One region of the Dyella sp. SYSU CM1112 genome, then DNA from elsewhere that is predicted to be linked to it. Evidence: predicted binding sites of a transcription regulator. Region 1 holds the regulator's gene; the other holds the start of a gene.

Region 1 (4,425 bases):
ACAGCACCTGCGGCATGTGCTGAAAATCTTCATCGCGATTGCGCACGTCCACGCCGACGGCGATCCGTCGACGATGGCTGTCGCCGCGCGTGGCCGCTTCGACCAGTTGCGGCAGCAATGCGCTAGGGAGGTTGTCGACGCAATAGAATTCCAGGTCTTCCAAGGCACGCAATGCAACGGTTTTACCGCCGCCCGACATGCCTGTCAGTACGACCAGGTGCAAGGCGTTCGGATCGTCGGATGGAAGCATTCCTTTGGATTCATTCATGAGATCACCACGGAGGGAGCCGGCGCATCTGATGGGCCTGCCGATCCATGAAACTCTGCGCGGGATCGATGCCCTTGCTCTTGAGCATATGGCTGCGCACGGCAGCTTCCACCAGTACGGCCAAGTTGCGGCCTGGTGCGACGGGCAGTGTGATCATCGGCACCTGTACATCGAAGATTTCGCGGTGGCCCACGTCTCCGGTGAGGCGCGTGAGGGCGTCGGTATTGTCGCCGTCGCGCAATGGCTTGAGATGAATAACCAGTCGCAAGTATTTGGAGGTTTTGACCGAGGTATGGCCGAACATCTCGCGTACGTTGAGTACGCCCAGGCCACGCACTTCGAGCAGATCCTGTAATAGCTCGGGGCAAGCACCGTCGATGACATCGGGCGCGATCAGCGTGAATTCGGGAGCATCGTCGGCGACCAGCCGATGCCCGCGGCTGATGAGCTCCAGCGCCAGCTCGCTTTTACCGGAACCGGCTTCACCGGTGATCAGAACACCGATGGAGAACACCTCCAGCAGCACACCATGCAGCGTAAGACGTGGCGCCATGGTGCGCGCCAAGTGGTATTGCATCCAGGTGAGCAGCTCGTGCCCGCGCTTGGCGCTGATCCATAGTGGTGTATCGGTTTCTTCCGCCACTTCCCGTAAGTCAGCGGGAATGGTCTGATCCTTGGTAACGATGAATGCTACCGGCTGGGTGGCTGCCGCCTTGTGGATCACTTCCCATCGCTGACGGGAATCCAGACCGTCAAGGTAGCTCAGTTCTTCAGTACCGACAATTTGGATCTTGTTGGGATAAATGACGTTGAGATAACCCACGAGCGAAGGGCGTCTGGCTCGCGTCGAGCCGTATTCCAGCAGGCGCGTTTCACCACGCATGCCGGCGACCCATCGCAGCGCCATGCGCTCATGAATATCGTCGAAGAGTTGTCGTGCGGTAAGCCGTTCCAAGGATGTTCCTTTTGCCGCGGGGCTGCCTTACTGGGGGCGGCGGCAGGAACATTGTGCCAGTTTTGCGTTTCTGGCTCCCTCTCGGCTGAAGAAAGGGGGATTCGAAGGGGCATTCTGGCTTGGGCCGAGCTTGGCCCCTCTCCCGCGAAGGAGAGAGGCCATATCGAATGATGCTCAGCCGTATTGGCGAATTTCGCGCACTTCGCGCTGGTGTTTGTCACACAGTTTTTCGCGATAGCGGCGGAGCTGGTTGACGAGTTTGTCGAACATGACGTCGATGGAGGCGTACATATCGTTCTCGGTGGCCTCGGCGTGCAGCGTATTACCGGCTACGTTGATGGTTCCCTCGGCACATTGCTGAAGCTTGTCGACCGAGAGCACGACGTTAAGGCTGACAATACGGTCGTCGAGGCGAGTCAATCGATCGAGCTTGGCAGTGACGTGACTGCGAAGAGCTGGGGTGACATCGATCTTTTGACCACTGAGTTGGAATTGCATGGTGCGCCTCCTTCAAGAGCTGGCCGCCAGCGGCGGCGTTGATCGATGCGCGGATCGCCGTGAAACGATCGTTGCATCGTGAAGCTAGACCTTGTTGTTGAATATGGGATTGCTCCGTCAAGCTGCAAGTTCCCGCAGAGATTTTCGGCGTACAGATTCAGCTATTGCGCTGACGCTCGCTCGAACTGGGAATGCGCAGAATCTCTCGATATTTCGCAACAGTGCGTCGGGCTACCTGAATGCCCTTGTTGCGGAGTTCCTCGGCGAGGGCCTGATCGGACAGCGGCTTGCGGGGATCTTCGCCATCCACCAGCTTGCGAAGCATGGCCTGGATGGCGGTAGCAGAGGCGCTTCCACCGTCTTCGGTGGAAACGCCACTGGAAAAGAAATACTTCAGTTCGTAAGTGCCGCGTGGTGTGTGGATGTACTTGCGAGTGGTTACACGTGAAATCGTTGATTCGTGCATACCTACCTCCTCAGCAACTTCGCGCAGCACCAGTGGCTGCATCGCTTCCGGACCGTAATCCAGAAAAGCGCTCTGTCGCCGTACGATCGCTTCGGCGACTTTCAATAGTGTTTCGGCACGCGACTCCAAACTTTTAATGAGCCAGCGCGCCTCTTGCAATTGTCCGCGCATCCAGCTTGCATCATCACTGCGTGCTTGTGCAATCAGATTGCAGTAATGCTGGTTGAGGCTGAGCTTGGGTTGGCTATCCGGGTTCAGGAAAACGCGCCAGCGCGTGCCATCCTTGCGCGCGTAGACATCCGGTGCCACGTATTCAACGGGTGTGGTGTCGAGGGCCGCACCAGGCCGCGGATCGAGGCTGCGGATCAGTATCGCTGCACCGGTAACATCTTCTTCACTTACATGGAGGCGACGGGCGAGCTTGGCCATGTCGTTGCGCGCCAGCAGCTCCAGCTCGCTTTCCACGATGCGCAGTGCCAGGTCGCGATAAGGCGTACTCGCATCGAACTGTTCGAGCTGCGCGCGCAGGCAATCGGGCAGGTCAATGCTGCCTACGCCAGCGGGATCAAAACGCTGCAACTGCCGGCGTACTGTTTCAACCTCGTCGGGCGTGGCCTTCAGATGCGGTGACAGGGCGGCCAATACTGCCTCCACGCCTTCAGCCAAGTATCCATCAGTATTCAACGCGTCGATGAGTACGGTAGCGATGGCCTTGGCGCGCGGCTCCATGGGTGTCAGGTTGAGCTGCCACATCAGATGTTCTTGCAGCGATTCCGGTGCGGCGCTTTGCGGCTCCATGCCTTCATCGTCGCGGTGGTTTGCGCTGCTGCTACTGCCACTGCCATTGCTGGAAGAAAAATCTATCGGCTCATCGGAACTGATTTCAGCTTCGGTCCACTCGGGCGCTTCATCATTGCTGTCGCTGCCGGATGCGGAAGTGCTGCTTGCCGAAACGGATGCATCGAATTCGTTTTCGAATTCGTCATCGTTTTCAGTTTCGTCCTGTTCCGTGCCCGCATCTTCGGCAAACTCGAGCAGCGGGTTGCTCTCGGCAAGTTGACGCAACTCTGCAGCCAGCTCCAATTGCGACAACTGCAACAGACGAATGGCTTGCTGCAATTGAGGCGTGAGAGCCAGCTGTTGATTGAGACGGAATTGAAGCCCTGGTTTCATGCCTGCCAAAGGGGTCAAGATGGCTTCATCCTAACCCTTCGCTGATGCGTCGGCCATAGCTGCGAAGGGCTTCAGGGTTTGCTGCGCACAGGGATGTGAATCAGCGCAACAGTAGCCTGCCTTGGCGTAACGTTAAAAGCCTGTCCGACATCTGCGCGTAACCTGTCCGGCGCTTGCTGATGGCGCGGCTTGTTTGCCCGTGGACCCATGGTGTCATGTGGTTGCGCATGGACTTTATCCGCCTTGCGCTACTGTGGTCCGAGTGCTCCCATGTGGATGGCGGAGCTGTCGGGCAGGCTTCAGGGCATTACAGGCGGAATTCCCGGCCCAAATAGACCTCGCGCACTTTTTCGTCAGCCAGGATATGCGCCGGCGTGCCGCGCGAAAGGACTTCCCCTTCGTTCATGATATAGGCGCGGTCGCAGATGCCGAGCGTTTCACGCACATTGTGATCGGTGATCAGCACGCCGATGCCACGTTCCTTGAGGTGGCGCACGATGCGCTGGATCTCGCCGACGGAGATCGGGTCCACGCCGGCGAACGGTTCGTCCAGAAGCATGTAGCGTGGTTGTGCGGCCAGTGCGCGGGCGATTTCCACGCGACGACGTTCACCGCCGGACAAGCTGATGCCCTTCTGGCTGGCGATGTGGGAAATCTTCAGCTCGTCCAGCAGGCTTTCCAGCTCTGCATCGCGCTTGCGCTGATCCAGACCCTCACGCAATTCCAGCACCGCCATGATGTTGTCGGCGACGCTGAGCCGACGAAACACGGATGCCTCCTGCGGAAGGTAGCCGATGCCAAGCTTGGCGCGGGCATGCATGGGCAATCCGGTGATGTCTTGTTTATCGAGCTTGATGGCACCCCCATCAGCCTCGATCAGGCCGACGATCATGTAAAAGCAGGTGGTTTTCCCTGCGCCATTGGGGCCAAGTAGACCTACAACCTCGCCTTGGCGGATCGAAAATGCGAAATCGCGCACCACCTGTCGTGCGCGGAAACTCTTTTGCAGGCCTTCTGCGGAAAGCATGTGTAATGGTTATCCCTTGCTCGGCGCGCTGCTCGCGG
Region 2 (4,425 bases), on a different contig from region 1:
GCCCTTCCTTACGCCAGGCCGTTTCTACCTTATAGACACCCAGTTGCGAGGGAAACAGTTTCCCACCGCTGGTCAGCGTCACCGTGAAATTGGCTACATACCGCTCACCTCGCGGCTCTACATCCACCGGGCCTAGTACCGCATGCAAGGTCTCGCCGCGAAATTTTGCTGCGTGTAGCAGATTGCCGATGTCCCCGCGGGTCATCGTACCGTCGTTCCCTTCGAAGTCGTCGGTAAGCGGGGCAACCACTGACGATGCATCGAGGTGTTCGGTTGCCTGTGCAGCCTTGTCGATGGCTTGCTGGATCAGCACCTCGTCCGGCGCGCGATGGCATCCGGCAACCCCTATTGCCAGCAGAATCAGTAACAAAAACAGGAATGGATATTTCATGACCGGCGTCCGATCACCCCTCGATATATCGCTGCAACGCGGCTTGCTGCTATACGCTGGCGTATGCTCCAATGCCTCGTCCACATGATGCACGATAGGCGCCGTCGCCACCATCGGCATGTACTTATGGAGCTTGGGATCGAACATGAGCAATCAGCGCCCGTGGCTGAGTCATTATCCGGTTGGCGTACCCGCAGAGATCGACATCAGTCAGTACGCTTCTGTTGTTGCCGTGCTGGAGGAGGCGTTTGAAAGCTTCCGCGAACACGATGCTTTTTCCAATTTTGGAAAAAAGCTGACTTACGGCGAAGTCGATACGCTAAGTCAGCAATTTGCCGCATACCTCACCGGGGAGCTCAAGCTTTCCAAAGGTGATCGTGTGGCGATCATGTTGCCAAATCTGCTGCAATATCCAATCGCACTGTTCGGTGCACTGCGGGCAGGCATGGTGGTGGTGAATACCAATCCCATGTATACGGCGCGCGAACTCAAGCATCAGCTGGAAGATTCAGGTGCAGCGGCGATTGTCGTGCTCGACAACTTTGCCTCAACCCTGCAACAAGTCGTGACGGAGACCGGCGTCAGACACGTGATAACGACGGGCATCGGTGATTTGCTCGGCCTCAAAGGCGCACTCATCAACTTCGCGCTCAAATACGTGAAGAAGATGGTGCCACCTTATTCGCTGCCGCATGCAGTGCGTTTCAGGGATGCATTGGCCGCTGGCGCGAAACACGAAACTCCGAAACCTCTCATTACTCACGATGACATTGCCTTCTTGCAATACACCGGTGGCACGACCGGCATCGCCAAAGGCGCCATGCTGACTCACGGCAACATGGTGGCAAACATGCTGCAAGCGAGTGCATGGATCGGCAGCAACCTCAAAGCGGGTCAAGAAGTCATCATCACAGCACTGCCGCTGTATCACATCTTCTCATTGACGGCTAATGGACTGGTATTCATGCGGTTAGGCGGCTTCAACTTGCTGATTACCAATCCGCGGGACATGCCGGCTTTCGTCAAAGAGCTTAGGCATTCGGGCTTTACGGCCATCACCGGCGTCAACACGCTGTTCAATGGGCTACTCAATACACCGGGTTTTGCAGAGGTCGATTTTTCGCATCTGCATCTAAGCCTTGGCGGCGGCATGGCAGTGCAACGCGCAGTAGCCGAACGCTGGAAGAAGGTAACGGGTTGCACCTTGGCCGAAGCCTATGGCCTTACGGAAACCTCGCCCGCGGCCTGCATCAATCCGCTTGATTTGAAGGAATACAATGGGTCGATTGGGCTACCCATTCCTTCCACCGATATCGCCATCTGGTCGGAAGACGGCGTGCCGTTGCCTTATGGCGAAGTGGGCGAATTGATGGTGCATGGCCCGCAGGTGATGAAGGGTTATTGGAAACGTCCCGATGAAACCGCCAAAGTGCTCGCAGATGACGGTTGGCTGCATACCGGCGACATAGCGAAGATGGATACGAACGGCTATATCTACATCGTCGATCGCAAGAAGGACATGATCCTGGTATCAGGCTTCAACGTGTATCCGAACGAAGTCGAGGATACGGTGATGAAGCACCCTGGCGTGGCGGAAGTCGCTGCCATTGGCATGCCAGACGAACATTCGGGCGAAGTGGTCAAGCTGTTTGTCGTGCGCAAGGATCCGAATCTTACGGTGGAAGAACTCAAAGAGTTTTGCCGCGAAAACCTTACAGGCTACAAGCGGCCGAAAATCATCGAATTCCGCGACGCATTACCCAAGAGCAATGTGGGCAAGATTCTGCGGCGTGAACTGCGCGACGAAAAGAAGCAGCAGGCTTTACCGGGCTAAAGCATTCTCTCATGTGGGCGCCGTCAGTTGCGCCCTACGGCACGGCATCAATCGTCGTGCCACATTTCCAGGATATCGGCATACCCGCCTAGCAGGTTCCATAGTGGAACCTGCTTTTCTTCGGGAATGCGGGTATAGGCAAAACCGATATGTCGCTCTGAGACGCGTGCTACTCTCGCTTCGAGGTGAATGTGCAGGTCCTCGCCGAAAATCATGTCGAGCACCCAGCTCTGTCCAGGCTGGCCGTTCCATTCCCGCGGACGTCGAACCAACGCACCCGTGGCTGAAATATCGATCAGATCGCTTGGGTGCGATTCACCGCCATGACTCATTAAGACAGTTGTCTTGATGCGCATGCGGGCGGGGCGCAAATGCTCCTTACCCGAGCCATCCATGGTGTCATCACCCATCGTTGTCATGTATTTCTCTCCCTACCCGCACAGCAGGTCACTGCGCGCCCAGATCCGACCTGTCCAGCTCTCCAGCGTGCCTGGGGCTTCTGCTACAGAACACGCCAGCATCGGCACGCAAAGCCGATGTCCCCCGGATATCGGCATATGATGAAGCAAGCCACATGCCACTGCTACAAGAAGGTTTCAGCCGAATCATTCGTCGTATCCGGTCACTTGTACCGTTCGCCATAGACACAATAGGTCACATCCTGCCGTAGTTCAGGACGAGCAGGATTCACGACCCTCTACGGTTGCTGAAGCGTTCGCTGGACATGCTGGGGGACTGCAGCTAATCTGTCATCTGTGTGTGGAGCCAGGCACGGATGATCGCCGGGAACCCCGGTTGGAATGGCCTTCACCCGATGTATCCAGCCGACCTTACGAATCGCGGGCGACGCCAGCGGCGTCATACTGGGTTTCTGCCTGATCGCTTGGTCAATCGACCTGGCAGCCGGTGACCGCCAACCTGATCGAAACCACGCCGTGTGACTTCATCAGGATCGCAACCGCACGTTCGGGGAAACATCGTGCAGCGTGGCTTTATGGGAATGGCCTCAAGCATTCAGGCATTCCAGGCATGGATTCTTCTTCGATCCAGTGGTCAGGAGAAGGATTCTGATCGTCAATAGAACCTACTGCCAGCCCAGGCCGGGCCGGCCGATAACATGATTGATGAGCACTGAGCCAACCGAGTCTCAGCCTGTCCAAGCAACGCATGACGCGTTTGCCGGGGTTCCGCAGCAGCAGGAAATGCCGCTGGCGATCGTTCGTGGCGAACCGATCCTGCAGATGCCGCAGGACCTGTATATTCCACCGGACGCGCTGGAAGTCATTTTGGAGGCATTCGAGGGACCGCTGGATCTTTTGCTATATCTGATTCGTCGGCAAAACCTCGACATTCTCGATATCCCGATTGCCGAAATTACCAGGCAATACATGGAATATATCGAGATGATGCGTGACGTGATGCGGCTGGAGCTAGCGGCAGAATATCTGTTGATGGCTGCGATACTGGCCGAAATCAAATCACGGCTGCTGCTGCCCAGGCCTCCTTCGGAGGAAGGTCTGGAGGAAGATCCACGTGCGGAGTTAGTCCGGCGCCTACAAGAATACGAGCGTTTCAAGAAGGCGGCGGAAGACATCGATACGCTGCCCCGTCTGGAGCGCGATACGGTGCTGGCGCAAGCTGACGTGGGTGAGCGCAATGTCGTCAAGCTGCCACCGCCGTTGGATTTGAAGGAAATGTTGTTGGCCCTCAAGGACGTGTTGCATCGGGCCGAATTGTTTGGGCATCACGCTATCAAGCGCGAGGCGTTGAGCGTGCGGCAACGCATGGGAGAGTTGCTGAGCCGCTTGAACGATGACCAGTTTCACCGCTTCGAAAGCCTGTTCGACGTCAACGAGGGAAGACTGGGTGTCGTGGTGACCTTTCTGGCCATGCTGGAGCTCGCCAAAGAATTTCTGATCAACATCGTGCAGGAAGAGCCGTTGGCACCGATCTATGTGAAGGCCAATGCCAATTCGGCCGAGGAAGAAGCTGAAGTCGCCGCCGGTGACGACGCTATTGAGGAACAAGACGCCGCCTTCGGTAATGAATGAGCGGCCGTTTTCTATAAGGACGCGTAAGCGTCATGGACATCCGATCCTAAGCCTATGCAGATCGAGCAACTCAAATCGATTATTGAAGCGGCGCTGCTCGCGGCCAGCCAACCTTTGAGCGTGGCGCAGCTTGGTGAGCTTTTCGTCGA

The links. Region 1 encodes sigma-54, which starts transcription at its own class of promoters, with help from an activator protein. Its sites were predicted from a motif close to TGGCACGNGCNTTGC; they were not measured.
Region 2: AC4HNJ_RS17545 (PilZ domain-containing protein) is a predicted target of sigma-54. The motif match lies at 2,791-2,805, and genes of this name have one in related genera.

What each region holds. Positions count from the first base shown of each region.
Region 1 covers NZ_JBZEGI010000001.1:11,084-15,508, forward strand. Annotated here, with positions in the region: gene rapZ (RNase adapter RapZ) at 1-268, opposite strand, end outside; gene hprK (HPr(Ser) kinase/phosphatase) at 273-1,223, opposite strand; gene hpf (ribosome hibernation-promoting factor, HPF/YfiA family) at 1,398-1,721, opposite strand; gene AC4HNJ_RS00070 (RNA polymerase factor sigma-54) at 1,879-3,360, opposite strand; gene lptB (LPS export ABC transporter ATP-binding protein) at 3,668-4,387, opposite strand; gene lptA (lipopolysaccharide transport periplasmic protein LptA) at 4,397-4,425, opposite strand, start outside.
Region 2 covers NZ_JBZEGI010000014.1:45,362-49,786, reverse strand. Annotated here, with positions in the region: gene AC4HNJ_RS17555 (hypothetical protein) at 1-538, opposite strand, end outside; gene AC4HNJ_RS17550 (AMP-binding protein) at 537-2,225, shown strand; gene AC4HNJ_RS17545 (PilZ domain-containing protein) at 2,273-2,644, opposite strand; gene AC4HNJ_RS17540 (segregation and condensation protein A) at 3,350-4,276, shown strand; gene scpB (SMC-Scp complex subunit ScpB) at 4,331-4,425, shown strand, end outside.